One region of the Komagataeibacter xylinus genome, then DNA from elsewhere that is predicted to be linked to it. Evidence: predicted binding sites of a transcription regulator. Region 1 holds the regulator's gene; the other holds the start of a gene.

What was found. Region 1 encodes HrcA, which represses chaperone genes, less so after heat shock. Its sites were predicted from a motif close to GTTNGCACTCNCNNNNNGNGAGTGCNAAC; they were not measured.
Region 2: the regulator HrcA is predicted to act here: its motif matches at 3,056-3,084, upstream of FMA36_RS01920 (co-chaperone GroES).

What each region holds. Positions count from the first base shown of each region.
Region 1 covers NZ_CP041348.1:1,044,286-1,059,405, reverse strand. Annotated here, with positions in the region: gene infB (translation initiation factor IF-2) at 1-2,047, shown strand, start outside; gene rbfA (30S ribosome-binding factor RbfA) at 2,071-2,490, shown strand; gene FMA36_RS04995 (MlaD family protein) at 2,652-3,623, opposite strand; gene truB (tRNA pseudouridine(55) synthase TruB) at 3,877-4,797, shown strand; gene rpsO (30S ribosomal protein S15) at 4,822-5,091, shown strand; gene pnp (polyribonucleotide nucleotidyltransferase) at 5,396-7,534, shown strand; gene FMA36_RS04975 (NAD(P)H-dependent flavin oxidoreductase) at 7,627-9,045, shown strand; gene rdgB (RdgB/HAM1 family non-canonical purine NTP pyrophosphatase) at 9,155-9,769, opposite strand; gene rph (ribonuclease PH) at 9,766-10,494, opposite strand; gene hrcA (heat-inducible transcriptional repressor HrcA) at 10,622-11,701, shown strand; gene FMA36_RS04955 (aldo/keto reductase) at 11,813-12,700, shown strand; gene FMA36_RS04950 (penicillin-binding protein 1A) at 12,800-15,120, shown strand, end outside.
Region 2 covers NZ_CP041348.1:381,219-396,338, forward strand. Annotated here, with positions in the region: gene FMA36_RS01905 (ATP-dependent DNA helicase) at 1-434, shown strand, start outside; gene FMA36_RS01910 (cold-shock protein) at 478-681, opposite strand; gene groL (chaperonin GroEL) at 976-2,622, opposite strand; gene FMA36_RS01920 (co-chaperone GroES) at 2,685-2,975, opposite strand; gene FMA36_RS01925 (dienelactone hydrolase family protein) at 3,420-4,082, shown strand; gene FMA36_RS01930 (S-methyl-5'-thioadenosine phosphorylase) at 4,168-5,073, opposite strand; gene FMA36_RS01935 (cytochrome c1) at 5,063-5,881, opposite strand; gene hemF (oxygen-dependent coproporphyrinogen oxidase) at 6,055-6,963, shown strand; gene FMA36_RS01945 (hypothetical protein) at 7,081-8,160, shown strand; gene FMA36_RS01950 (Smr/MutS family protein) at 8,174-8,785, opposite strand; gene FMA36_RS01955 (cytochrome c peroxidase) at 8,975-10,381, opposite strand; gene FMA36_RS01960 (DNA-methyltransferase) at 10,469-11,359, opposite strand; gene mltA (murein transglycosylase A) at 11,396-12,613, opposite strand; gene FMA36_RS01970 (Tim44/TimA family putative adaptor protein) at 12,666-13,346, opposite strand; gene secB (protein-export chaperone SecB) at 13,550-14,071, shown strand; gene FMA36_RS01980 (uroporphyrinogen-III synthase) at 14,193-14,888, opposite strand; gene hemC (hydroxymethylbilane synthase) at 14,920-15,120, opposite strand, start outside.

The DNA of each region.
Region 1 (15,120 bases):
ACGCCCCGCAGGCGGTGCTGGCGAGACGCTGCGCCTGCGCACGGGCCGTGCGGATGGTGGCGAGGAAGAACGTCGCCCCAGCCGTCGCCCCGGCAATGCCGTGCCGAACCGCCGCCCCTCGGGTGGTGCCAAGAAGAATAATGACAGCCGTCGCGCTGGCCGCATTGACGTGCAGGCCGCGATCGAAGGGGATGACGACAAGACCCGTTCGCTCGCCTCGGTCCGCCGCCAGCGTGAGCGTGAGCGCCGTCAGGCCGAACTTGAACGCCTGCGTTCCGATCAGGTGCGCGTGGTGCGCGATGTTGTCCTGCCCGAGAGCATTACGGTGCAGGAACTCGCCAACCGCATGGCTGCCCGTCAGGGCGAGGTCATCAAGGCGCTGATGAAGATGGGTGTGATGGCCACCGTGACCCAGTCGCTCGACGCGGACACGGCGGAACTGATCGTGCAGGAATTCGGCCATCGCGTGCGCCGTGTTTCCGACAGCGATGTCGAGATCGGCATCGAGGGTATCGAGGACAGCGAAGCAGACCTCAAGCCCCGTCCGCCGGTCGTGACCGTGATGGGCCATGTCGATCACGGCAAGACCTCGCTGCTCGATGCACTGCGCACAACTGATGTCGCCAATGGCGAAGCCGGTGGCATTACGCAGCATATCGGCGCGTATCAGGTCACGCTGGCCTCTGGTGCCAAGATCACCTTCATCGATACGCCGGGTCATGAGGCGTTTACCGCCATGCGTGCCCGCGGCGCCTCGGTGACCGACGTGGTCATTCTGGTCGTGGCAGCCGATGATGGCGTGATGCCGCAGACGATCGAAGCCATCAAGCACGCCAAGGCGGCTGATGCCCCGATCATCGTCGCCATCAACAAGTGCGACAAGCCGGGTGCGAACCCCGACCGCGTGCGCCAGGAACTGCTGAACCACGAGATCGTGGTGGAAAGCATGGGTGGCGATACGCAGGATGTCGAGGTCTCGGCGCTCAAGCGCACAGGCTTGGACAAGCTTGAGGAAGCGATCCTGCTGCAGGCCGAAATCCTTGACCTCAAGGCCAATCCCGACCGGGTGGCCGAGGGTTCGGTGATTGAAAGCCGCCTTGACCGCGGGCGTGGTCCGGTTGCGACCGTGCTGGTCCAGAAGGGCACGCTGCGCCGCACCGACATCGTGGTGGCCGGGGCCGAATGGGGCCGCGTGCGCGCCATGATCGACGACCGCAACCGCCAGCTTGGCGAGGCAGGTCCGTCCATGCCGGTCGAGATCCTGGGCATTACCGGGGTGCCGGGCGCAGGCGAGCCGTTCGTGGTGGTGGAAAACGAGAATCGCGCCCGCGAAATCTCCGAGTTCCGCCAGCGCGTGATCAAGGAACGCATGGCTGCTGGCCAGACAGCCGCACGCGGCACGCTCGACCAGATGCTTGCCCGCATTCAGGCAGGTGCGCAGAAGGAAGTCGCGGTTCTCATCAAGGCGGACGTGCAGGGCTCGGCGGAGGCGCTTGAAGCCACCGTGCAGAAGCTCGAGCATGAGGAAGTCAAGATCCGCGTGCTCAACGCCACCGTGGGCCAGATTACGGAAAGCGATGTGCAGCTTGCCAAGGCATCGGGCGCGATCATCATCGCGTTCAATGTCCGCGCGACCGCACAGGCCCGTGAGCTTGCACAGCGTGAAGGCGTGGACATCCGCTACTACTCGATCATCTACCAGGTGGCGGATGACGTGGAGCAGCTGGTGCGTGGCAAGATCGCGCCCAAGCATCGCGAGAAGTTCCTGGGTTATGCCGAAATCCGCAAGGTTTTCGAAATTACCAAGGTGGGCAAGGTTGCCGGCTGCTACGTCACCGAAGGCGTGGTCAAGCGTGGCTGTGGCGTGCGCCTGCTGCGTGATAACGTCGTGATCCATGAAGGCGAGCTGAGCCAGCTCAAGCGCTTCAAGGATGACGTGAAGGAAGTGGCGCGCGGTTACGAATGCGGCCTGTCCTTTGCCGGGTATAATGACCTGCGCGAAGGTGACGTGGTCGAGTGTTATGAAATGGAACTCGTCCCGGCATGAGCCGCAATTCATCCAGAAAAGGGATGAGCGAGAGCGGGCCGGCAGGGAAACTTGCCGGCCATTCCGCGTCTGGTCCCTCGCAGCGTCAGCTGCGCGTGGCGGAAGAAGTCCGTCGCGTGCTGGCGGAAATATTTGCCCGCACTGAATTCCGTGATCCGGATCTGGCCGATGTGCGCATTACGGTTACCGAAGTGCGTATCTCGCCCGACCTCAAGCATGCCACGGTTTTCGTGGCCCGTCTGGGCCGGAGCGATGTGGCTGAACTGCTGCCTGCGCTCAAGCGCGTAACGCCGTTCCTGCGCACCCGCCTGTCGCACGCGCTCAGGCTGCGCGGCGTGCCGGACCTGCACTTCCAGCCTGATACGGCGCTCGATTACGCCATGGAAGTCGATACCATGCTACGCCAGCCTGAAGTGCAGCGCGACCTTAAGGATGAAGACTGAGATTCTGTTCAAAAACAAATTATTGGTAAAAAACAATAAAAGTTTTTGGAAAAAGGCAGCTCCCCAAAATTTTTATTCCTGAAAAGCCAGTTCATGAAAAAGGCCGGTCCGGGGCAATGCCCGACCGGCCTTTTTCATATCGTTGGCAGATGAACGTCCGCTTAGTTGCGCCGCCCCATGAGCAGAAGCTGGGGGTTGCGCTCCACATCGGTTGCGAACCCGCGCAGGGCGGCGGCAGCGGCGGCAAGGTCACGCAGTGACGAATCGATATTGGAGCGGTCGGCCGAACTCGGGGCCGTAATGTCATGCAGGCCCGCCAGCGCGCCACGCGCCTCGGTTACCGTATCATTGGAGTTGACCAGCAGCGTGTGCAGTTCACCGCCACGGGCATCAAGCTGGGCAGTGCCGGTATCGGCCAGATGGTCGATGGAGGCCAGCGTGGTGTCGAGGCGCTTGTCGAGGTCGCGGATGGTATCGGTCGCGGTATCAACGGTCACGCGCGTATGGTCGGATGTGGCGCGCACGCTGTCCACCAGAGGCGGCAGGTCCTGGTCAAGCTTGTCGGCCAGGGTGCGCACGCTTACCAGCATGGCGTCGGCATTGTTGGCAATGTTCTTGAGCGGCAGGGCTGTCAGGGCATCGGTCAGCTTCTGCATTTCCGATTCGCGGGTCGGGATCTCGATCAGCGGGCTCAGGCCGGGATGCAGGTGGGCGGGGATGCCAGGGTCGAAGGTCAGGTCAATTTCTTCCTGCCCGGTCACGAAGCTCTGCATGTGCAGTTCCGCGCGCAGCCCGTTTTCAATCAGCTTTGGCAGTTCATTGGCATCGAGCGCGCGGCCATGCGAGCCCGCCATGCGCGCGCCATTGGCCTCAAGCTCTACCGTAACCGGAATATAGGCCTGATGGGTCTGCGGGTCGAACTGCACGGCGATGTGGTCCACATGGCCCACCTGCACGCCATCGAACGTGACGGGCGCACCTACGCCCAGCCCGTTGATGGGACTGTCAAAAACCACCACGGCGCGATTGGTGGGCGAAAAGGGATGAAACTGTCCGAACAGCGCTATGGCCGTCACACCAAGCAGGGCTCCACCCAACACAAATGCACCGACCGTGGTCTGCCGTTCAGCCATGGTGTTCAGGTCTCCCTAGACGCGGAATGAAAAATACTGTGGCACACGGTTATCCATGCATCCGTTTGTTGCAAGATGACACTCCATGCCCCGCAGGCCAAGCAGCCTGGGGGGATGGCAGGCATGTGCCCGCCTGTCCTTTTAACATGTGTGGCGCAGGCGGCCAGCCCCCGTGGCTCAATGGGGCATTGAAGTGCATGCGTGCCTCGTCTAAACGCACGGCACCCCCCAATTTCATGCAAGGTGCCGTGCAATGCGACGCAGACGTGGCCGCCCGCTTGACGGCTGGCTGATCATCGACAAGCCCCTGGGCATGACCTCCACGCAGGTGGTGGGCCGCGCGCGCTACCTGTTCGATGCCGCCAAGGCGGGCCACGGCGGCACGCTCGACCCGCTGGCCACCGGCCTGCTGCCCATAGCCTTCGGCAAGGCCACCAAGACGGTGCCCTACATCATGGATGGCACCAAGCGCTACCACTTCACCCTGCGCATCGGCGAGGCGCGCGATAGCGATGATGCCGAGGGTGCGGTCACCGCCACATCGGATGTGCGGCCTGACAACGCCGCGTTCGAGGCAGCCCTTGCCGCTTTCAGGGGCGAGATCATGCAGGTGCCGCCGGTGTTCTCGGCACTCAAGGTGGGCGGCCAGCGCTCCTATGACATGGCGCGCGCGGGCAATGCCCCCGAACTCGCGCCAAGGCCCGCGCGCATCGACCGCTTCGAACTGATTGCCCGCCCCGATGCCGATACGGCGGTGTTCGAGGTGGAATCGGGCAAAGGGGTGTACATGCGCGCGCTCGCGCGTGACATTGCGCTGGCCTGCGGCACGGTGGGACATGTGGCGGCGCTGCGGCGGCTGAACGTGGGGCCATTTGATGAATCCCATGCGATTCCGCTGGACAAAATTGTCGCAAGCGCCGACAACGCGCCTGCTCCACCGGATCTGCTGCTTCCGGTCGCGACCGCGCTGGCCGACATCCCGGCGCTGGCCCTGACCCGTGAGGAAGCGGATGCCCTGTCATTTGGCCAGGCAATCGACCTGTGCCAGCTGGCAGACCGGATGCCGGAACACACCGACCCCCGCAGCGGGGTCGTGCGTGCGATGGATGGAGCGCGCGTGGTCGGGCTGTGCCGCCCTGTTGAAGGGTGGCTCCGATCAGTGCGCATGCTGTGAACCGAATGATCAATGGAGAGAATGATGTCGATTACTGCCGAACGCCGCACGGCGCTTATTGGTGAATACCGCAACGCTGCCACCGATACCGGCTCGCCGGAAGTGCAGGTTGCCCTGCTGACCGAGCGGATCGTGAACCTGACCGAGCACCTCAAGACCCACGCGAAGGATTTCCATTCCCGCCGTGGCCTGCTGATGCTCGTTGGCCGCCGCCGCCGCCTGCTTGACTACGTCAAGCGCAAGGACGTGGCCCGTTACGAAACGCTGATCAAGCGCCTCGGCCTGCGTCGCTGATTTGCGACCGCGCGGGAGGACGGGCATAATGTCCACCCCCCGCGTGGCCCATGCGGGCATGGCATATGCACAGGCATGGCCATGCCCCGCCGGGCCGCATTTTTTCAGGCGCCCCTGACGGGCGCCGCCAACACGCTGCCGACGCCACGGCGGAGATGTCCGGACCGGATCGCAGCGTTTCAGGCCACATGGTGTTCTGGCGGTATGTGCCGCCATCGCTCCATGCCGTCCGAGGCGCTGCCATCATACGTTCCAATGTCCGGCCCGCCTGCATTGCGGCAGTCAACGGACAGGGTTTGTCTGGATGTTCAATTATTTTCGCAAGGAAATGGAATGGGGCGGTCGCCCGCTGGTGCTGGAAACGGGCAAGGTCGCCCGCCAGGCCGATGGCGCGGTGGTCGTAACCTATGGCGACACGGTGGTGCTGTGCACGGCCGTTGGCGCGAAAAGCGTCAAGCCGGGGCAGGACTTCTTCCCGCTCACGGTCAACTACCAGGAAAAAGCCTACGCGGCGGGCAAGATCCCCGGTGGCTTCTTCAAGCGTGAAGGCCGCCCGAGCGAGGCCGAGGTGCTGAACTCGCGCCTGATCGACCGCCCGCTGCGCCCGCTCTTCCCCGAGAACTTCCGCAATGAAGTTCAGGTCGTTGCCACCGTGCTCAGCCACGACATGGAAAACGATCCCGCTGTCGTGGCGCTGATTGGCTGCTCGGCGGCGCTGACGCTGTCGGGCATTCCGTTCTTCGGCCCGGTGGGCGCGGCCCGCGTCGGCTATTCCGATGGCAAATACGTGCTGAACCCGACCATCTCGCAGCTTAAGGAAAGCGCGCTTGACCTGGTCGTGGCCGGCACGGCCGAAGGCGTGCTGATGGTCGAGTCCGAGGCGGTCGAACTGTCCGAGGACGTGATGCTCGGCGCCGTGACGTTTGGCCACGAAGCCTTCCAGCCGGTGATCGACCTGATCATCGACCTCGCCGAAGATGCCGCCAAGGCCCCGTGGGACCTTGCCGAGCCGACGGCAGAGGAAATCAAGCTGCGCAAGAAGGTGGACAAGGCCGGTCGCGCCCTGATCGCCGAGGCCTACAAGGAACGTGCCAAGCAGGTGCGCTACAAGAAGGTCGCCGCCGCCCGTGAGGCGATCCTTGCCAAGATCGGCGAGGCCGAGGCCGATGCCGCCAAGCCGATGATCAAGGACCTCGAGGCCGACGTGGTGCGCACCGAGGTGCTCGACACCGGCTACCGCATCGATGGCCGTGACCTCGAGACGATCCGCCCGATCGTGTCCGAGGTTGGCATCCTGCCGCGCGCGCATGGTTCCGCCCTGTTCACCCGTGGCGAGACGCAGGCCCTTGTGGTCGCGACCCTTGGCACCGGTCAGGACGAGCAGATCGTGGACGCGCTTGAAGGCGAGTACCGCAACAACTTCATGCTGCACTACAACTTCCCCCCGTTCTCGGTGGGTGAGTGCGGGCGCATGGGCTCGCCGGGTCGCCGTGAAATCGGCCATGGCAAGCTGGCATGGCGCGCCATCCACCCGCTGCTGCCGGGCAAGGACACCTTCCCGTACACCATGCGCGTGGTGTCCGAGATCACGGAAAGCAACGGTTCGTCCTCGATGGCGACGGTGTGCGGCACCTCGCTGGCGCTGATGGATGCGGGCGTGCCGCTCAAGCGTCCGGTGGCCGGTATCGCCATGGGCCTGATCAAGGAAGACGAGGACTTCGCCGTCCTGTCCGACATCCTTGGTGATGAAGATCACCTTGGCGACATGGACTTCAAGGTTGCTGGCACCGAGCAGGGTGTGACTGCGCTGCAGATGGACATCAAGATCACGTCCATCACCCCCGAGATCATGAAGATCGCGCTGGGTCAGGCCCGCAATGGCCGCATGCACATCCTGGGCGAGATGGCCAAGGCGCTGACCGAAGGCCGCACGGATGTCTCCTCCTCCGCGCCGAAGATCACCACGATCTCCGTGCCGAAGGAAAAGATCCGCGATGTGATCGGCCAGGGCGGTAAAGTCATTCGTGAGATCGTTGAATATTCGGGTGCGAAGATCGATATCAACGATGACGGTACGATCATGATCGCCGCATCATCCGACGATCAGGCCGAGAAAGCCATCGAGCGGATCCGTGGCATCGTGGCAGAACCCGAAGTGGGCCACATCTACAACGGCAAGGTGGTCAAGACCGCCGATTTCGGGGCGTTCGTCAACTTCCTCGGCCCGCGTGATGGTCTGGTGCACATCTCCGAACTCGCACAGGGCCGCGTTTCCAAGACGACGGACGTGGTCAAGCAGGGCGACGAGGTGAAGGTGAAGGTTCTGGGCTTTGATGACCGCGGCAAGGTGAAGCTGTCCATGCGCGTGGTTGATCAGGAGACCGGTGCCGACATCACCGAGACCGTGGGCGCCAAGCCCGGCCGTGCTCCCGCCGCACGCTGAGCGCGCGGTTCCGGCCTACAGACAGCCCGGCCATCAGGGTGCGCCTGCATGGCGCTCCTGTGGCCGGGTAGACACATGACGATGGAATGGTGATGAAGCCGATCAATGCGATCCGTATGGGCGGGACGGATATTCTGCCCCTGGTCGAGGGGGGGAAGGGCGTCTCGATCTCGACTGGCATTTCCGCCGGGCACTGGGCGGCAGCCGGGGGCGCGGGCACGGTCTCGATCGTGAACGCTGACTCCTATGATGCGGACGGCAACATCGTGCCGCAGATCTATCACGGCAAGACCCGGCGCGAGCGGCATGAGGAACTGGTCGATTACGCCATTCGCGGCGGTATAGCCCAGGCCCGTATCGCGCATGAGATTGCTGGTGGCAGGGGCCGCATCCACGCCAATATCCTGTGGGAAATGGGCGGGGCGGAGCGTGTCATCAATGGCGTGCTTGAAGGGGCTCCGGGCCTGATCCAGGGCCTGACCTGTGGCGCGGGCATGCCGTACCGCCTGTCGGACATCGCGGCGAAATTCGGCATCCATTACTATCCCATCGTTTCATCCGCCCGCGCGTTCAACGCCCTGTGGCGGCGGTCGTATCACAAGACCGCCGACCTGCTTGGCGCCGTGGTGTATGAAGACCCCTGGCGGGCGGGCGGGCATAATGGCCTGTCCAACACCGAAAACCCGCTGGCACCGGAAGACCCGTTCCCCCGCGTGCTGGCGCTGCGCAAGCAGATGCGGGCCTTCGGGCTGGACGAGACCCCCATCATCATGGCCGGTGGCGTGTGGTGGCTGGAGGAATGGCAGGACTGGATCGACAACCCCGAACTCGGGCCGATCGTGTTCCAGTTCGGCACCCGCCCGCTCCTGACGCAGGAAAGCCCGATTCCGCAGGCATGGAAAGACCGCCTGCTGACGCTGAAGAAGGGGGATGTGTTCCTCAACCGCTTCTCGCCCACGGGTTTCTATTCCTCCGCCGTCAACAACAGCTTCCTGCGTGAACTGCGCGGGCGCTCGGAGCGACAGATCCCGTTCTCGCCCGAAGCACTTGGCGAGCACACCATGGCGCTCGCCATTGGCGCGCGCGGGCGGCAGGTTTTTGTTACCCCCGCCGATGGGCAGCGCGCGCATCTGTGGATGGAAGAAGGCCACACCGAGGCCATGCGCACGCCGGACAACACGCTGGTGTTCGTATCACCCGAGCGCGCGCGTGAAATCCTGACCGATCAGGGGGCCTGCATGGGCTGCCTGTCGGAGTGCCGCTTTTCCAACTGGTCGCAGAAGCCGCCTGCCTATTCCAACGGGCACAAGGCGGACCCGCGTTCCTACTGCATCCAGAAAACCCTGCAGGATGCCGCCCACGCCCATGGGCCGGACCAGGCCGAGGTGATCGACCACAACCTCATGTTCGGCGGCACCAATGCGTGGCGGTTTGCCACCGACCCGTTCTATGCCAACGGTTTCGTGCCCACCGTGGCGCAACTGCTTGAGCGGATCATGACCGGGCGCTAGGCCTGATCGGATCACAAAAAGGCCGGTGCCCGAAAGGGACCGGCCTTTTTGTTCAAAAAGCTTCACCAAAAACGCCGCCTTTTTTCAAAAAGGCGGCACCCAAAAACTTTTAATCTTCTGCCTTGGGCAGGCAGGCCTCGCTGAACAGCGCGAAGGCCAGGCCACGGTGGCTGATGGCGTTCTTTTCCGCGTCAGTCATGTCGGCAAAGCTGCGTGTGCCGGTGCCGGGGGCAAAAAGCGGGTCATAGCCATGGCCGTTGGTGCCATGCGGCGGCCAGATGACGTGGCCATCAATCCGGCCCTCAAAGGTTTCGGTGCGGCCATCGGGCCAGGCCAGGCACAGCACGGAAATGAACCACGCGCTGCGGTCGGGGTTGTCGCCCATCTGCTCATGAATGCGGCGCATGGCGTCAGGATAGTCCTTGGCTGGGCCAGCCCAGCGGGCCGAGAAGATGCCCGGCGCGCCATCAAGGGCTGCGACACAGAAGCCGGAATCATCGGCCAGCGCGGGCAGGTTGGCCGCCTTGGCCGCAGCGATGGCCTTGATGGCGGCATTGCCCGCAAAGCTGTCCGCCGTCTCGTCTGGTTCGGGCAGCGACAGGTCACCTGCGGAAATGACGCGGATGCCGTAGCCGCCCAGCAGGGTAGCGAATTCGGCAATCTTGCCCCTGTTATGCGTGGCGAGCACCAGCGTGTCGCCCCGGTTGAGGTGGGGAGTGGTCATGATGCGAGCGCCTCGTTCACGGTTACGGTCTGGATATGGAACAGTTCGGCAGTGCCGGTGCGGGCCAGGCGCATGAGCGTGTTGAACTGCGCCTCGGTAAAGGGGTCTTTTTCCGCCGTGCCCTGAACTTCCACAATGCCGCCATCGGCGGTCAGCACGAAGTTGGCGTCGGCGCTGGCATTGCTGTCCTCGGCGTAGTCAAGGTCGAGCACGGCGCCTGCCTCGGTCAGCCCGCAGGAAATGGCCGCAACCTGCCCCTTGAGCGGCACGGCAGGCAGCGTGCCCTCACGCACCAGCTTTTCCAGCGCCAGGCGCAGTGCGATCCATGCGCCGGTAATGGCCGCACAGCGCGTGCCGCCATCGGCGTTGAGCACGTCGCAATCCACCGTGATCGAGATCTCGCCCAGTGCCTTGAGGTCCACCACGGCGCGCAGCGCGCGGGCGATCAGGCGCTGGATTTCCTGCGTGCGGCCGCTCTGCTTGCCACGCGCTGCCTCACGCGGGCCACGGTTATGGGTGGCGCGCGGCAGCATGCCATATTCCGCCGTAACCCAGCCCTGCCCCTTGCCGCGCAGGAAGGAGGGCACGCGCGGCTCGACGCTGGCCGCGCACAGCACCTCGGTGCCGCCCATGCGGATCAGGGCGGAGCCTTCCGCGTGGCGGGCAAAGCCGGTCTGGATGAAGACGGGACGCAGCGCGTCGGGGGCGCGGCCGGATGGGCGCATGGGGCAACTCCGCAAGGTGAGGGGGCGGCATAGCGCGCAATCCGCTCCTATTTCCAGTCCTGCGTGGGCACGGGCGTGCGGTATCTGTTATAATGAGGGCTTGCGGATGACTACGTGCAAAGGAGGCATGGCGATGGAAACCCGATCACCGGTATCGCAGCCGGCCCTGCTGTCCGGGCTTGATGCGCGTTCCGCCGCGATCCTGCGCGAGATCGTGGAACAGTATGTGGAAACGGGCGAGCCGATGGGCTCGCGCACCCTGTCGCAGCGCCTGCCGCTTTCGCTCTCGCCCGCCACGATTCGCAACGTCATGGCCGACCTGACCGATGCGGGGCTGCTGTTCTCGCCTCATGCCTCGGCGGGCCGCCTGCCGACCGAGAAGGGCGTGCGCCTGTTTGTCGATGGCCTGCTGCAGTTTGGCAGCCTGAGCGAGGAGGAGCGCGAGAGCATAGCGGGCACGCTTGATGTGAAGGGCCGTTCGCTTGAGGATATGCTGGCGCAGGCATCATCCATGCTCTCGGGCCTGTCCTCGGCGGCGGGGCTGGTCATGGCACCCAAGAGCGATGCGAGCACCATCAAGCACATCGAATTCGTGGCTCTCGGCCCGGGGCGCGCGCTGGTCATTCTGGTCAGCGCGGATGGCCAGGTGGAAAACCGCGTGATCGAGACACCGCCCGGCCTGCCGCCCTCGGCGCTGGTCGAGGCAGGCAACTACCTCAACGCCCATCTGTCGGGCCAGACGCTCGACCGCCTGCGCGAGACGGTCAGCACCGACATGACCGCCAACCGCAACGAACTCGACCACCTGACGGCAGGTGTGGTGGCCAGCGGGCTTGCCACATGGAGCGATGCAGAGGAGCGGGGGGGCACGCTGTTCATCCGCGGGCAGGGCCGCCTTCTGGCCGATGTGACCGAGATCGAGCGCCTGACCACCATCCAGATGCTGTTCGAGCGGCTGGAAACGCAGGAGACCATGCTGCGCCTGCTCGATCTTGCACGTGAATCGGAGGGGGTGCGCATCTTCATCGGAGCGGAAAGCGGGCTGTTCGGCATGGCGGGCATGTCGGTGGTGGTCGCGCCTGCGCGCACCGACAGCAACCGCATCGTCGGCGCCATTGGCGTGATTGGCCCCACCCGCATCAATTATGGCCGCATAATCCCGGTAGTGGACTATACCGCGCGCGTGATCGGCCGCCTGCTGGGCTGAGCTGCCGCATCTTCATGCAACCGTGCCCGTCACGCGCCCTTATGGTGGGCAGGCACCAACCGCACGCCCGCCATACTGGCGCGGGCGTGCCCATCAAGCACGGAGAAAGCCATGTTCACGCCTGATGCACGCCAGTCCGGGTCCTTCATGATCGGGGGTGATATCGAGGTTACAAGGCTCGGCTTCGGGGCCATGCGCATTACGGGGCCGGGCATATGGGGCGAGCCGGCCGACCGGGCAAAGGCACTCGCCACGCTGAAGCGCCTGCCCGAACTCGGCATCAATTTTGTCGATACCGCCGATGCCTATGGCCCGGAGGTGAGCGAGAACCTCATCCGCGAGGCGCTGCACCCCTATGAGGGCATGCTCATTGCCACCAAGGGCGGCCATACGCGCCACGGGCCGGATATCTGGAAGCCCGTCGGCAACCCCGATTACCTGCGCCAGTGCGTGCTGATGAGCCTGCGCAGGCTCGGCGTCGAGCGCATCGACCTGTGGCAGTTGCACCGCGTGGGGGCCGACTGCACGCCCGAGCAGCAGTTCGAGGCCATTGCCGCCATGCGCGCGCAGGGGCTGATCCGCCATGTTGGCCTCTCTGAGGTGACGGTGGAGATGATCGAACGCGCGCGGCTGTATTTCCCGGTCGCGACGGTGCAGAACCGCTTCAACCTCGTCAACCGCTATTCGGAGGACGTGCTGGACTACTGCACGCGCGAGAATATCGGCTTCATTCCGTGGGCGCCGCTTGCGGCGGGCGGCCTTACCAAAGGCGATACCGTGCTCACGCGCCTTGCAGGCGAGAAGGGCGTGCAGCCCGGCCAGATCGCGCTGGCGTGGCTCCTGCGCCGCGCGCCGGTCATGCTGCCCATTCCGGGCACGTCCAGCCCCGAGCATGTGGCCGATAACGCGGCGGCCGCCGCGATCAAGTTGAGCGATGAGGAATTCCGCCAGCTTGATAACGATGGCCGGGCCGAATGGGCCAGCCGCAACGCGGGCTGAGCGGGCTCAGGCGGATCGGGGGCGACGTCAGCGCGGGACAATGCTAGACAGGGGCCTTACGACACATAACAGCCCCTTTCTCTCCTTATTGGACACCGGATGACGCTTGCTGACGGATCAGGCCGCGATGGCCGGATGGATGGACCCTCCCGCCCCGGTGGGAGTGGCCCGCGCCGCCCGCGCTACCGCATGGTGCGCTGGCTGGCGGGCACCACGCTGGCGGTGCTGCTGCTGGGTAGCGGCGGCGCGGGCATTGTGGGCTGGTACGAATATGAGCGCCTGAGCGAGGGCCTGCCCACTGTCGATGGCCTGCGCACCTATCAGCCCCCGGTCATGAGCCGCCTGTATTCCGGTGATGATCAGGTGATGGCCGAGCTCGCCGCCGAGCGGCGCATCTTCGTGCCTTACAGCGCCATACCCGAGCGCGTGCGCAGCGCCTTCCTGGCTGCCGAGGACCAGAAATTCTTCACCCATGGCGGCGTGGACCCGCTGGCCATCCTGCGTGCCGGCATCACCGACATGATGATGCACGGCACCAAGCACCGCCCCATCGGGGCCTCGACCATTACGCAGCAGGTCGCGCGCATCATGCTGCTGGGGTCGAATGCGGTCTCCATCGACCGCAAGATCAAGGAAGCGCTGCTGGCCATGCGCCTTGAGCAGACGCTGAGCAAGGAGCAGATCCTCGAGATCTACCTTAACGAGATCTATCTGGGCGAGGGCGCGTACGGCATCGGCGCTGCCGCCCAGACCTATTTCAACAAGCCGCTCGACCAGCTTGACAATGCCGAGGCCGCCTTCCTTGGCGCGCTGCCCAAATCACCCACCAACTACAATCCGCACCGCTACGTGCAGGCGGCGACCAACCGGCGCAACTGGGTGCTCGACCGCATGGCCGACCTTAAGGTGATTACGCCCGACGAGGCGCGTGCAGCCCAGCTTGAACCCCTCGTGCCCGCCAACTTCACCCGCCCCGGCCCCGTGCCCGCCTCGGAATGGTTTGCCGAGGAAGTGCGCCGCGAACTGATCGAGCGCTACGGCATCGGTACCACCATGGAGGGCGGGCTTTCGGTCCACACCTCGCTGGATTCGCACCTGCAGCAGGTCGCCACCGGCGCGTTGCGTGAGGGACTGCTGCGCTATGACCGCGCCCATGGCGGCTGGCGGGGGGCGTTCGCTCATGTCGATGCAGCGGGCATGGCGGGTGACTGGGCCAATGCGCTGGCGCATGTCACCGCCCCTGCCGCCATGCTGGAGCAGTGGCGCGTGGCCGTGGTGCTGTCTGCCGCCACGGGTCAGGTGGGCTGGCTTGAGGGGCGCGATCCCGTCATGCCTCATACCGGCACGGTACTGGCGCGTGACATGGCGTGGATGCGCACCGGCAAGGGCGTGCAGACCGGCGATGTGGTGCTGGTCGAGCCCCAGGCCGATGGCAGCGGCGTTGCCATCCGCCAGGTGCCGCGGGTGGAGGGCGCACTTGCCACCATCGATGTGCGCACCGGGCGCGTGCTGGCCATGGTGGGGGGCTGGTCGTTCCGCGAATCGCAGTTCAACCGCGCCATTCAGGCGGCGCGCCAGCCGGGGTCCTCGTTCAAGCCGTTCGTCTATCTGGCGGCGATGGAGCAGGGGATCTCGCCCTCGCAGAAATTCGATGATTCACCGGTCAGCTACGGCGAGTGGCACCCCAACAACTACGAAAAGGATTTCTGGGGCCCCACCACCCTGCATGACGCGCTGCGCGAATCGCGCAACCTCGTCACCATCCGTCTTGCCGCCCAGATCGGCATGAAGCCGATAGCCAGCCTCGCGCAGGCCCTTGGCCTCGTGCATTCCATGCCGCTGGTGCTGCCCGCGGCCCTCGGCGCGGTCGAGACCACCGTGATGAAGGAGGCTGGCGCCTACGCCACCATTGCCAATGGCGGCAGGCTGGTCACGCCCACCCTGATCGATGACATCAAGGACCGCAACGGCAACGTGGTGTGGCGGCCCGAGGGCATTGCGTGGCAGCCAGGCGGCACGCCCGCCACCGGCCCGCAGGTGGCCGACAGCCGCCCGCAGGTCGTCTCGGCCACCAGCGCGGCCCAGATCGTGGCCATGATGCAGGATGTGGTGCGCCGGGGCACGGGCGTGCGCGCGGGTGCCGGCATCGACCGGCCCATCGCGGGCAAGACCGGCACCAGCCAGGACTTCAATGATGCGTGGTTCGCGGGCTTCTCGCCCGATCTGGTGACCGTGGTGTGGATCGGGTTCGACACGCCGCAGTCGCTGGGCAAGAACGAGACCGGTGGCGTGATCGCGGGCCCCATCTGGAACCAGGTGATGAAGGCGGCCCTCGCCACGCGCCCCCGTCTTGACTTCCGCGTGCCAGATGGCGTGCAGCTTGCACGCTACGATACCGGCATGGGCATGGCGATCGATGC
Region 2 (15,120 bases), 660 kb from region 1:
TGGACCCGATGGATAACGCAACGCTGGTCGATATCATGCGCAGCGAGCGCAATGCCTGCCTGCTGGGCACGGATGCTATGCGTGATGGGGTGGATGTGCCGGGCGAGGCCCTGCGTCTTGTCGCCTTCGAGCGCGTGCCGTGGCCGCGACCCGATATCTTGCACCGCGAGCGGCGCATTCACCTGTCGGGCGGCGCGCCGGGGCGCTTTGATGACAGGATTGCCCGCCTGCGCCTGCGCCAGGCTTTTGGCCGCCTGATCCGCAGCAGGCAGGACAGGGGTGTGTTCGTCCTTATGGACCGGCGCACCCCGTCGCGCCTGCTTTCCGCCTTCCCCGAGGGGGTGGCCGTGCGCCGCCTTGGGCTGAGCGCTGCGGCGCGGGAGATCACGGCCTTCCTGCAGGCGCAGGATATATCCGCGGACCAGCTTTCCTGATCGTGTCTCCCTGCCCTTCCCCGCGCGGTGCGGGGCAGACGCCTCAGAGCGCCTTGAGGTTGGTCGCGGCAGCCTTGCCACGCTCCATGGCGATGTCGTAGCTGACCGCCTGGTCCTCGTTCAGGCCACGCAGGCCAGCAGCCTGCACTGCCGTGATGTGCACAAACACGTCCTTGCCGCCATCATCAGGCATGATGAAGCCAAAACCCTTGGTTGCGTTGAACCATTTTACTTTTCCGGTAGCCATAGCCAGTCTCTTCTCCAGCGCCATCCTTGCCGGTCCTAATACCGGCAATCCGGGCGCGTGTGCCTTTACCGCCATGAAAAAACGGGGCATCCGGAAAACACCCTGCCACTTCCACGCCGTTCGTGCACCCATAGGGGCAGCATGAAATGGGCACCCGTGTCAAATGATCCTGACATGATGAAATGCCCGGGCCATGAAAAAAGGGGGAAAGGCCAATGGCCCTTCCCCCTTTTTTTATTCTGGCATCCGGCCCCGTGCTGCAGCTTGGGGCCGGGGTGCGCAGGGTTGGCTGGATCAGAAATCCATACCGCCCATGCCACCCATGCCGCCCATGCCACCTTCCGGTGCAGCGGGCTTCTTCTCGGGGCGCTCGGCAACCATCGCCTCGGTGGTGATCAGCAGGCCCGCGACCGATGCCGCATCCTGCAGCGCCGTGCGCACGACCTTCATCGGGTCGATGATGCCGGCTTCCACCAAGTCCTTGTAGTCGCCGATCTGAGCATCGAAACCGAAGGTGTAGGTGTCGTTTTCCAGTACCTTGCCAGCAATGACCGCACCGTCTTCACCCGCGTTGTGGGCGATCTGGCGCAGCGGAGCCTGCAGGGCCTTGCGGATGATGTCCGCACCGACGCGCTGGTCGTCGTTGTGGAAGTGCAGGCCACCAAGCTTGGTGGATGCGCGTGCCAGCGCCGTGCCACCACCGGGAACGATGCCTTCTTCAACAGCCGCACGGGTTGCGTGCAGGGCGTCGTCCACGCGGTCCTTGCGCTCCTTCACCTCGATCTCGGTGGAACCACCCACGCGGATCACGGCAACGCCGCCTGCCAGCTTGGCCAGGCGTTCCTGCAGCTTCTCGCGGTCGTAGTCGGAGGTGGTTTCCTCGATCTGCGCGCGGATCTGGCTGCAACGGCCCTTGATGGCCTCGCCTGCACCGGCACCCTCGACAATGGTGGTGTTTTCCTTGTCGATGTGCACCTTCTTGGCGGTGCCCAGCATGTCCAGCGTCACGCTCTCGAGCTTGATGCCGAGGTCTTCGCTGATGACCTGGCCACCGGTCAGGATCGCGATGTCTTCCAGCATGGCCTTGCGGCGGTCGCCAAAGCCCGGTGCCTTCACGGCGGCGATCTTCAGGCCACCACGCAGCTTGTTGACCACCAGGGTCGCCAGCGCTTCGCCATCGACGTCTTCAGCGATGATCAGCAGCGGACGGCCGGACTGCACGACAGCTTCAAGCAGCGGCAGGATGGGCTGGAGCGAGGAGAGCTTCTTCTCGTGGATCAGGATGTAGGGGCTGTCCAGATCGACGGTCATCTTCTCCGCGTTCGTCACGAAATACGGGGAGATGTAGCCACGGTCGAACTGCATGCCCTCGACCACGTCGAGCTCGGTGTGTAGGCCCTTGGCCTCTTCCACCGTGATCACGCCCTCGGAGCCGACCTTCTGCATCGCCTTGGAGATCATCTCGCCGATTTCATGCTCGCCATTGGCGGAAATCGTGCCGACCTGTGCGGTCTCGGCAGGCGTGGTGATCTTCTTGGCGTTCTTCTTCAGCTCTTCAACGACAACGCCAACCGCCTTGTCGATGCCGCGCTTGAGGTCCATCGGGTTCATGCCAGCGGCAACAGCCTTGGCACCTTCGCGCACGATGGCCTGTGCCAGCACGGTTGCCGTGGTGGTGCCGTCGCCTGCGATGTCGTTGGTCTTGGAGGCGACCTCACGGACCATCTGCGCGCCCATGTTCTCGAACTTGTCGGCCAGTTCGATTTCCTTGGCGACGGAGACACCGTCCTTCGTGATGCGCGGTGCGCCGAAGCTCTTGTCGAGCACGACGTTACGGCCCTTGGGGCCCAGCGTCACTTTTACTGCATCGGCCAGAATGTCCACGCCACGCAGCATGCGCTGGCGGGCTTCACCGCCGAACTTTACGTCCTTGGCTGCCATTGTTCTCTTCTCCGTATGGAAAGGTTTTTAAAAGGTTACCCGGTGCGGAAAGCGCGGGTGGGTCAGGCGACCACGCCCATGATGTCGCTTTCCTTCATGATCAGCAGTTCTTCACCGTTGATCGTCACTTCCGTGCCCGACCACTTGCCGAACAGGACGCGGTCACCCGCCTTCACGTCGAGAGCCACAATCTGGCCCTGCTCGTTACGGGCACCTGCGCCCACCGAGATCACCTCGCCTTCCATCGGCTTTTCCTTGGCGGTCTCAGGGATGATGATACCACCTGCTGTCTTTTCCTCGCTCTTAAGGCGACGGACGACCACACGGTCATGCAGGGGACGAAATTTCGTCATGGATCGCTCCAAATCTTCTAAAGGTAACGCCCTTGAATCAAGCAACGCCACCGGTTGGCGCGCGCGCCAGGCCGCATCGCGTTAGCACTCCCCTCGTGAGAGTGCTAAACACCAGATAGGTAGCGCCCCCACAGGTGTCAAGAATGGTGCGGAGCGAGACGGCGCAGAATTCGCGTACAAAAGGCGTTCCGAGGGAAAATCCACATTTTCCAATTAAATATCAATTGGTTAGAAAACCATTCCATCCCCCATCAAAAGCGGCGGAACAGCCCTCCCCGCAATGCATGACACGCAGCCGTGCCGATTCCATTACGCCGCGCGGCAGGGTGGGCCTCATGAGAAAGAATTCTCATAAAGTCGCCCTTCACGCGGGTTTCATATTGACGTCAGGGCAGGCCGCATCATTCTTTGCCTGACAATGAAGGAAAGAATGGAGTGAAAACCATGGGCGCAGTCGTAACCGTTACCGCGGCAGACGGGCATGAATTTTCCGCCTACCGGGCCGGTCGGCCCGATGCGGCGCGCGCCGTGGTGGTGGTGCAGGAAATATTCGGCGTCACCCCCTATATCCGCGCGGTGTGCGACGCCTTTGCCGCCCAGGGCTATCAGGCCATTGCCCCTGCCCTGTTCGACCGGGTGCGGCGCGATGCCATCCTGCCCTATGACAATGCGGGCATGCACGAAGGGCTGAAGCTGCGCGCTGAACTGGGGCAGGAAAACGCGCTGCGCGATCTCGTGGCCGCAGCCGATATGCTGACAACCGAGAAGAAGGGCATCGTGGGCTTCTGCTGGGGCGGCAAGCTGGCGTGGGAGGCAGCATGCCACACCAAGGCGTTCGCGGCAGCCGTGGCATGGTATGGCGGCGGCATTGCCGAGACCCGCAACGAAGTGCCCAACTGCCCCGTGCAGTTGCATTTTGGCGCGGAAGACACCCATATCCCGGCCGATGACGTGGACGCCATCCGCGCCGCGCATGAAGAGATCGAGATCTTTACCTATGAGGGTGCCGAGCACGGCTTTGGCTGCACGGATCGCCCCTCATACAACGAGGCCGCCGCCACTCTGGCCATGCAGCGCACGCTGAGCTTTTTCGAGCACTGGCTGTAAGAGACTGCCGGATAAACCGCGAAAAAAATGCCGCCTTAAAAATATTAAGGCGGCATCCAAAAACTTCTGTTTTTAAAATGATATTTTAACCCCGGCTCAGAACGCGACCGGCAACAGCGTCCAGCTTTTTCAGCAGGGCCGGGTCGCGCTTTTCGGGTGCCGTGATGATGGCGTGCTCGAGCGCACGGTCGCAGCCTGCGTGGCAAGGCCCACGCTTTGCACCGAGTTTGGGGATGACCGAACGCACGAGCGCACGCGCGCGGCTGGCGTTCTGCTGCATCACCTTGACCACCGCATCAACCGTGACGCTGTCATGGTCGTCATGCCAGCAGTCATAATCGGTGACCATGGCAACGGTGGCGTAGCAGATCTCGGCCTCACGGGCGAGCTTGGCCTCAGGCATGTTGGTCATGCCCACCACCGAGCAGCCCCATGAGCGGTAGAGATTGCTCTCGGCGCGGGTGGAGAACTGCGGGCCTTCCATGACCAGGTACGTGCCGCCACGGGTCACGTCCAGCCCGAGCTCGCGGCACTGGCCCTCAAGCACATCGCCAATGCGCGGGCACAGCGGGTCGGCCATGCCGACATGAGCCACGCAGCCGGTATCGAAAAAGCTCTTCTCGCGCGCGAACGAACGGTCGATGAACTGGTCGATCACCACGAAGTGGCCCGGCGGCAGTTCTTCCTTGAGTGAGCCGACCGCCGAGAGCGAGACGATATCGGTCACGCCAGAGCGCTTGAGCGCATCGATATTGGCGCGGTAGTTCAGGCGCGAAGGCGGCAGCGGATGGCCACGGCCATGGCGCGGCAGGAACACGCAGCGCACGCCATCAAGCCGGCCGAACAGGAGTTGGTCGGACGGCTTGCCCCAGGGGGTCTCGACCGTGCGCCATTCCTTGTCCTCAAGGCCTTCGATATCATACAGGCCTGACCCGCCGATCAGGCCGATAACCGGCTCGATCTGCTCGCCAGTGGCAGCGTTAGTGGACATTGGACCACGTTCTCCGTTTCAGACAGATGGAAAATACAAGCAGGATCAGCAGGAACACGACCGTCCCCACCCCTGCACGATGGCGGGCCGTCAGGTGCGGATTTGCCACCCAGGCCAGATAGGTCGTGACATCACGCGCCTGCTGCTCGACCGTGGCGGGCGTGCCATCAGGGTAGGTAATGCCGCCTTCGTACAAAGGCGGCGGCATGGCGATCTGCCCGTTGGCGGCATACGGATTATAGAACGTGCCCGGCGGCACCATCGTGCCCGCAGGCGGGGTCTGGCCGTAGCCGGTCAGGAAGGCATAGATGCGGTCCACCCCGCCGGGATGCACCACGGCAAGCCGCGACTGGTCGGGGGGCACCACGCCATGGTTGGCCGCCGCCGCCACATGCGCATCGGGATAGGGGGAGAGCAGATGGTCATCCATGTTGGCGGGCCGGGAGACCGGATGGCCGCCTGCATCAACGCCCGCCGGGAGGTGGTGGCTGGCGGCCAGCGCGTTGACATCCGCCTCCTTCAGCCCCAGCCCGGCCAGGTCGCCATAGGTCACGGCACTCATGCCGTGGCAGGTGGAACAGACCTGGGCATACACCGTGTAGCCACGCTGCACGGCCGCCATGTCAAAATGCCCCAGCGGCCCCTGAAAGCTCCAGTGCTGACGGGGCGGCTCGCGGTAATCATGCGCCTGCGCCCTGGCCCCGTTGCCCATGGGCACACCCGCGAGCAACCCGCCAAGCAGCAGCCCATGCCGTAACATGCTGCGCCGATGTCGCGCCCCGCGCTGCCGATGACCCGGTTCATGCATGTCTGCTACATTCCCGCCACAATTTCCGTATCCCTCGCATTCCTGCGCAGGGCAGGCCTCCTTCCTAGCGGCAGCGCGACCGGTCTTGCAATCACCTGTCTTGCAATAAGTGGAGCAAACGGGCACCCGTAATATCCATCGCGAACGACCAGAACGGGCTAAATGAGACGAGCATGACAATTTCCCGCACCCCCGTCGCCCACGACGCACTGAAGGACACGGCCCGGACCTGGTTTGAAACCCTGCGCGACCGGATCTGCACGGCCTTTGAACAGATCGAGGATGAGGCCGTGGCCGCTGGCACGCCCACCCTGCCCGGCAAGGAAGCCGCAGGCCGCTTCGAGCGCAAGCCGTGGTCGCGCACCAACGATGATGGCACGCCCGGCGGCGGCGGCGTGATCAGCCTCATGCGCGGGCGCGTGTTTGAAAAGGTGGGGGTCAACGTCTCCACCGTGAGCGGGGTGTTCAGCCCCGGCTTCCGCGACTCGATTCCCGGCGCATCGGAAGACCCCCGCTTCTTTGCCACCGGCATCAGCCTCGTTGCCCATATGTGCAGTCCGCTGGTGCCCGCGGCCCATTTCAACACCCGCATGATCATCACCACGCAGGGCTGGTTTGGCGGCGGTGGCGATATCACCCCCATGTTCCCCGAAAGTGCGGCGGCCATCAGCGATGGCGAGCGCTTTCATGACGGGTTCCGCAAGGCATGCGAGAAACATGACCCGGAATATTATCCCCGCTTCAAGGAATGGTGCGACAAGTACTTCTACCTGCCTCACCGTGATGAAGCGCGTGGCCTGGGCGGCATTTTCTATGACCGGCTCAATACCGGCAACCTCGATGCCGATTTCGCGTTCACCCGCGATGTGGGGCTTGGCTTTCTCGAAACCTATCCCGACATCGTGCGCAGCCGCATGATGGAGCCCTGGACGCCCGAGCAGCGCAAGGCGCAGCTTGTCCGGCGCGGGCGGTATGTCGAGTTCAACCTGCTGCATGACCGTGGCACGATTTTTGGCCTCAAAACCGGCGGAAACACCGAAGCCATCCTCATGAGCCTTCCCCCGGAAGTCCACTGGCCATAAGAATAGCGCCATGCCCGTTTCACGCTCCCTGCCCTGCCCTGACCAGTCCATCCGCCTCCATGCCGCATGGGCCGACAGCGCACCGGCAATGCACGGACCCTGCCGGCGGCGCCAGCCATGATCAGCCGCCGGGCTTTCATGGCCCTTGTGGCCGCAGGTTCCGCCCTGCCATGGGGGGCGCGGGCCTCGGAACTCCCGCGTGAGCGCCTGCCCCAGCTACCCACCGGCACGCCGGGGCTGCTCATGGCGGGCAGCCACAGCGCCATGGCGGAACGCTGGAGCCCCATCCTGCCCACGGCCCTGGGCCAGGGGCTGGGCCTGTCCAACCCGCTCAGCGTACGCGATACCGTGGGGCAGGATGGCGTGACGGGCGCCAACCTGTTCGATTCCCAGTTCGCATCCGATGGCATGATGGCGCTGGCCGCACCCGGCTCGGCGCTGGTCTCCTCGCTATGCGGCGACCCGCGCATCCATTTCGATTACAGCCGCTGGCTGCCGCTGCTGCTCAGCCTGACGGTGCCCGTCGTGATCGGGCGCACGCAGTTGCACCGCAGCCTTGGCAACTTCATGCGCGACCGGCCCGTGCGCATTGCCGTCTCGACGTTGACCGGCATCGAACTGCCCACCGTGCTGGCCATGAGCCTGTTCGGGCTGCGGCCCATACCGGTTACAGGCATTGCCACGCCACAGGCCGCCGCTGCTGCCCTGCGCGACAATCAGGTCGATGTCATCCAGATTACCGACCCGCTGGGCACGCCCGAGACGGCCGCCCTGACCAGCACGCTGGCGCAGGCGGGCTGCCCTGCCCTGTTTGCCCTGACCGACCGGCCCGGCACCGTCAGCCTGCCCGGCCAGACAATCATGAACATGGAAGACCGGCTGCGCCAGGATGCCCGCTCGGCGCTGAACAGCCTGCTTCATGCAGCACTCAGGCCACTCGCGGGGGCTGCCGGGGTGGATCTGGCGCTGGTGCTGCCCATGCTCACCTCATCGGCCACGCTGGCGCGGTGGCGGGCGGCGACCACGCAGGCACTCCATGACGGGACCGTGCAGGCCACGATGCATGATGCGGGCCGCACGCTGCTCACCGGCACGGACGCAACCGAGGCGCTGCGCCAGATCTCGGGCGATACCTCAAGCATCATGACCCTGCGCCGCTGGCTGGCCGCCAACCTGCCCACCTGGCGGCTGGGCTGAACGGCGGGCGGCTCTAGCGGTACACACCGCGCCCCGGCCTGCGCAGCAGCACGCGCACGGCACCCTGATTGGCCGCATGCGGGTGCACCACGGCCAGGATCAGGCGGCCAAGATCGCCGCGCCCCAGCCAGAACGGCAGTTCGCGCCGCAGGATTCCGCCATTATGGCCACTGCCCAGCCCGGTAATGATCTCGACACAGCGCACGTTGTCGGCATGTGCCTGAACAAGAAAACCGTGCAGGCGGTGGAACGCCGTCTGCGCCACCTGCCCGTGCAGGTCGAGCCTGCGCTCGGGGCGCAGCTTGCCGCTCACCAGCCCGCGCCAGCTCGTATCATCGAGCCCCGGCCGGCGCACCCCGATCTCGAACGCGCCGCCCTTGCCCTTCTGCACCGTCAGGCTGTGGCCTGCGGTCTGGTGCACCGCGTGCACGCCGCCTTGCGCAAGGCGCTGCATGATGGCCGCCCGGCTCATGCCCGGCCGGTCGGCCTCGGGTGGCACGGAAGGCGGCGGAGCGGGTGGTGGCGTCTGGCCCGTGTGGCGTGGCGGGGTCCGTAGCGGCGCGATACCCTGCGCGAAGGCCGCCCACAGGGCCTGTTCCTCCTCGTTCAGTCTGCGCTGCCTCACGGTATGATTCCTTTCTGCGGGCCGGTGGCCTGCGCACATGGAATCATACCGCGCCCGCAAGGTCCATGTTTTCAGGAATAGCCCGCACGCAAGGCACCTGAAAAGCCCATCGGGATGACACCAAAAAAGATGCCGCCTTTTTGAAAAAAGGCGGCATCCAGGAACTCTTTTCGTTTTTTATGAAGCGGCTCAGGGCGTCGTGTTGTGCAGTGTCTCGCCCTGATAGCGCCCGGTCAGCGTGTTGAGGAAGGCCACGATATCCGCCACGTCCTGATCGGACATGTCATGATCCGGCGTCTGGTAACGCGCCATCTTGCGCACGGCGTCATCAAGCGTCTTGACGCTGCCATCATGGAAGTAGGGCGCGGTCAGCGCAATATTGCGCAGGTTGGGCACCTTGAAGCGCTCCATGTCCGCCGGGTCGTGCGTAACTTCAAAGCGCCCTTTGTCGGCATCGGTCAGCTTGCCGCCACGGGCGGCGAAATAATCGCCTTCCAGCCCCATCGGCTCAAGCGCCTGCCCACCCATGGACGGGCCGGTATGGCACCCCGCGCAGCCCGCCTGCCTGAATACCGCGTAGCCATGCTTTTCCTGCGTGTTCAGCGCGGCGTCATCGCCTTTCAGATACTGGTCAAAGCGGCTGTCCGGGGTGATCAGCGTCTTTTCATATTCGGCAATGGCGTTGGTGATGGTGGTCTCATCGATCGTGTCGCTGCCAAAGGCAGCCTCGAACGCCGGCGCGTAGGTGGGGTCGGCGCGCAGGCGGTCTGTCACGGCGCTCCAGTCATGCGATCCCATCTCGACCGGATTCATGACCGGGCCTGCCGCCTGCTGCGCCAGCGTATCGGCGCGCGCGTTCCAGAACTGCCATTTGCTGAAGCCCGCGTTGAACACCGTCGGCACGTTGATCGGCCCCTTCTGGCCGCCAATGCCGGTGGCCGTGACCAGACCATCCACGCCGCCATGCTGCAGGCTGTGGCAACTGGCGCAGTTCGATTTTTCATCACCCGACAGCCTGCGGTCAAAGAACAGGCGCTGGCCGAGCGCCACCTTGCTGGCATCTACCGTTACGGATTCGGGGATGGGCTGCACGGGATCGGCTGCAAAGCGGTCGGCCACGCCGGGGGTGGCGTAATGCTGGCGGCGCACCTGCGCGATCCAGGTCAGCATGCTCTCGCGCTGGCTGGCGGAAAGGTGGGCATGCCAGTGCATGAGCAGGTACAGCGTGGGAGGCATGCGGTTCTGGTTGATGACTTCCTCGATGCGGGCCAGCTTTTCCTCATCGGGCACGCTGCCGTTCTGCAGCGCGTCGATGACAGGCTCCACGCGGAAGTGGCGCAGCCCCGCATCACGGTCACGGCTCATGAGCGGCTGCGCTACGGGAAGGTGGAAGTAGAACGGCAGTTCAACCTTGGCTGCGTGGCAGTAGTCACACCGCGCCTCACGCACTACATCGAGTGCCGCGCGTGACACGGCATCCACCCCTGCACCCGCAGGGGCGGGCGCGGTTGCGTGGTCAAAATGGGTGAGATAGGCGACCGTGCCACCATACACCACGCCACCTGCCACCACCGCTGCAGCAACCATCTTCCTCATCGACATGCAAAACCCTTTCGCTTGGCCTGCGGACGTTCTGGTCGATTGGAGGATTATTTGTCAAACCAATCGTTTCAATAAAAACGATCAAGGATTTCGATCATCCTGCCCATCCGCGTCCGCCTCAGCCGCGGCCATAGCCTGCCGCACGCGCTGCCGGGCAACATTGACATAGATGGTATCCAGATCAATTCCGATGCCCCTGCCCCCTTCGCGCACGGCAGCAACGAGCGTGGTGCCCGTGCCCATGAAGGGGTCGAGCACCACCGGCGCACTCTTGCCATGCAGGCGGATGCACATCTGTGGCAGCAGCACCGGGAACGTGCCGGGATGATGGAATTTCTGCGCCTTGCCCTGCACCGTCTCATACGGGATGAACCACGTATCGCCCCGGCAGCGCCGGTCCTGCCGGTGGCCACGGCGCACGATGTTGGACTTGTCCATGTAGGGCACGCCAATATCGAGCCGGTTCAGCCCGACATCGCCCGCGCGCGTCAGGTGGAACAGGTGCTCGTGGTTGCGGTTGAGGTAACGGTGGCTGTTGACCGGCTTGAAGTGGCCATGCGTGTCGGTCCCCACCGAGATCGACTTGACCCATGCAATATGGTTCTGCAGCACGAACAGCTCACGCAGCCGCACCATGAGCTCGAACGGCAGCCAGGGCTGGGCCGATGACCCCGCCACGTTGAGGAAGAACGATCCATCGGGCCGCATCACGCGCCGCACCTCGCGCGCGATCTCGACCATCCAGTCCAGATAGCCGTCCTCTTCCAGCCGGTCGCGATAGGTACGGTATTTGAGGCCGATATTATAGGGCGGCGAGGTCACGACCACATCCACGCTATCGGCTTCCATGCGGCGCAGCGCGCGCAGGCAGTCGCCGCGCACGAGCAGGTGCGGCCCCTCGGTGTAACGGACAGTCCGCGGCAGGCGGGGTGTGGATGCGGAAACCTGCCCCGCGCGGGGTCGCCCTGTCATAATGCTGCTACGCTCTTAACTCCGCCCGGAGCGGATCTAGTGTTTGTGTTTATGCCTGTGCTTCTTCTCTCGCCCCGGTTCGCTGCGGGGCACCAGCAGGATCATCTGGCCGGGTGAATGCAGGTTTCCCGCTGCCTGCGCCGCCTCCGGCCCCCAGCCCATATACAGGTCGGCCCGGTCCGGTCCCTTTATGTCGGTACCCAGATCCTGCGCGAAATCGAGCCGGTTCCACGTCGCAAGATGGCCTGCAACCGGAACCTGCGTCTGCACCCATACCGGGCTTCCCAACGGAATGTAAGAGCGGTCGACCGCCATGGAGCGCCCCGGTGTCAGCGGCACGCCCAGCGCGCCCGGCGCACCGGCCAGCGGGCTGTCGGACGGCAGTTCGCGGAAGAAGACGTAATTGGGGTTCTGCTCCATCACCGCCCGCGCCTTGCCCGGATTCGCTTCCAGCCAGCCCTTGATGGAGGCCATGTTGACATCATCGCTGCCAATCAGGCCCTGCGCCACCATGGCCCGGCCCAGCGGCACGTAAGGCTGGCCATTGAGGCCATCGAAGCCAAGGCGGACCACCTCGTCATTGGGCAGGCGCACGCGCCCTGAACCCTGAATCTGCAAAAAGAACAGGTCAACCGGGTCGGCCAGCCACAGCAGTTCGAGCTTGCGGTGCGCAAGCGCGCCCTCGTCAATCTGCGCCCGGGTCCAGTAGGGCACGATCTGCCCGTCATGCTCGCGCCCGGTCACGACATTGCCCTGCACGTCACGCTGGCGCACCAGATCGGACGGCCTGCGATAGACGGGGGTCTGGTAAATGCCGCCACGACGCAGCGAACCGCGAATTTCGGGCTCGTAATAGCCAGTGAACAGCATGCCGCCCGCGCGCTTGCCTGCGGCCATGCGGGTCGGCACGAACCATTGCTCGAAAAACGCCCGCGCAGCAGCCCGGTCGCCGCTCGGTACCGCGCGGGCGGCCGTGCAGGCGGCCTGCCAGTCGCCCACCTGGTGGCCCGCATGCGCCGAAGTGTCGCCCCCCAGCCCACTTTCAGGCGGCAGGCTCTCGATCTTGTGGCATTCAGCCAGAAAAACGGGGAGTGCCTCTTCCTGCGCATCATCCTGCCAGCCGGGCAGTTTGCTGAAGGAGAGCGCGCGGGCATGGGAAGATGGTGTCTTTGCCCCCAGCGTGGGGGACTCCATATGGCACCCGCACAGGGCAACAACGGCGCACAGCGGCGCAATACGCTTGAACACTTTCATAAAGATGTATTTATCATGACTTTATTGGTGAAAGTAAGGCCGTTCGTTTTGCCTACGCGCTGCGGCTTGCCCCAAGCCGCCAGCCTTCACCATTCATGCCAAGCACGCGCTCGAACACCCACAGGTCGGAGAATTCGGTCACGGCATCCACCCCCGCCACAGGCTGGCCGTTACCATCCATCGTGACACTGATCTGGTCGGACACGATGCGCACTTCAATATGGGCGACAGGATTGGGGCCTGTCGTCTCGTCGATATCCGCGCCGATGATGGCGATATCGGTAATATCGCGGATTTCGCTGCGCAGGGTCTCGCCCGCCTGCTGGCGCGACTGAATCGCGGCCTCGAACGCCGTGAAGGTGGCAGCGGTCAGCAGCGTGCGCAGGGTGTTCAGGTCACCCGCCGCATAGGCGGTCACGATCTGGCGGAAGGCTGCCTCCGTGCCTTTGGCAAACCCGTCTGGCGTAAAATCGGGCTGGAGTGCCGCAATACGGGCCAGCACGCCACCTACGCGCGTATCGGGCGCGGGGATGTCATAGGTTACTGTGGGCGGGGGCGGCTCGGGCGCCGTTTCCACTACCGTGGGGGCCATGGGCGGCGGCGCCACGGGGCGCGGGGCCGGCTCGGCGCCGACACGGCGGCCGAGGATACTGCGCAGCCGCAGCACGAGAAAGACAGCCACCAGCCCCAGAACAATAAGATCCAGCGGAAAATGACCAAAAGAAAAATTCATGCCGCGCGTCCATTACCGCAGGCGGGCCAGCCTGCCAAAGATTACCCTGCGCCACAACATAGGCAACGCCCGGAGCCAGCACAATGCGCCAGCAGCGTTAAAATTCCGGCAGCTGGTATGGCATCACCTGCATACCCATGCTACGGCCAGAGAATACGGTACCATTTCTTTTCGCGTATATCTTGTGGGGAATACAGACAAGCATGTCCGACACGACCAAGCCGCCCACCCCTGAAAACGACCAGACCGCCCCCCCGGCGCAGCCTCTGGCGATCAACCTGCAATACATCAAGGACCTGTCGTTCGAAGTGCCCGCCGGGGCGGAAATCTTCGCAACGCTGCGCACCAACCCGCAGATTTCGGTCAACATTGATGTGCAGGCCAACCGGCTGGAACCCGACCAGATGGTGTTTGAGGTGATCCTGGCCGTAAAGACCGAGGCCAGCGAGCCGCCGCAGCAGGAAGGTGGCCCGCAGGGTCGTCCGGTGTTCATTGCAGAGCTGGCCTATGCCTGCATCGTGACCCTGACCAACCCGCCCGCCGAACTGGTCGAGCCGATCCTGCTCGTTGAAGTGCCGCGCCTGATCTTCCCCTATGTGCGCAATATCCTCAGCGAAGTCACGCGCGATGGCGGCTTCCCGCCCGTGGTGCTGCAGCCGATCGACTTCGTGGCGCTGTGGCAGGCCAAGCGTAACTCGTTTGACCAGACGCCGGGCCACGCCTGATCCTTCTGGCGGTTACGGTTACAGACAAAAGGCCGGGGGCATGTGCTCCCGGCCTTTTTTCATGCTCCGTGCAATACCTTTGCACGGGCTGCATTTTATGAAGCTTTTCAGGGTTTGCAGTTCAGCGGGCTTCGCCCAGGCAGGCGAGCATGGCAGCCTGATCAGGTCGGGCCGCCACGCATATATCCCGCCATGCAGGCCCGGTAGCCAGGGCATTCGCCACGCCCGTTGACATGGCTACCGCCACCACCTGCCCCAGCATCGCGGCCTGCGCCGCGTTCAGGGCGGCAAGAAAGGACTGTGCCGTGCGGGTGGAATAGAACAGGATCGCCGCCACCTGCCCTGTCGCAAGCGCCTGCGCTGCCTGCGCGGGCAGATGCCGTTCGGGGCTGACTGCATAGACACAGCGCCTGATGACGCAAAACCCCTCCGCCCGCAGCGCCTGCGCCATATCGAGCCCATAGCCACGCCCCACGGCCAGCAGCAGCAGGCCACGCCCGGGCAGGGCCGCACGCAGCAATGCGCCCAGATCATCCGCCGTGCCGGCCGCCGTGACAACATGCGCAAACCCGGCCGCACGCGCACGCCCGCCCGTGGCATGCCCTACCACGTAGCAGGGTACATCGTGCCATTCAGGGCGATTGATGGCGGCAATGGCCTGCCCGCTGGTCAGCACGATGGCGTCAGGGCGGGACGTGTCCGGCGCAAGGGAAAGCTGTTCAACATGCAGCATGGAAGCCGCAATGGGCCGCCACCCCAGCCGTGCCACCGCCGCCATGGTGGGGGCGAGGCCCGGCGGGGGGCGGGTAATGATCACCCCGTCACGCGCAACGGAGGCGTGTGGCTGACTAGGCGCTCTCGGCAAAGATGTCGGCCGGGCTGTCGGCCCGCAGGCTGCGGCCAAGGTCACGGCCCAGACGGGCTGCATCGGACGGCGCGCCGCTGATCGAACGCTTGAGCAGGAAGGAGCCGTCCTCACGCGCGACAAGCCCGGTCAGGTGCAGTTCCGGCGCGCCACCGGCCACAACCGGGATCAGCCGCGCGTAACC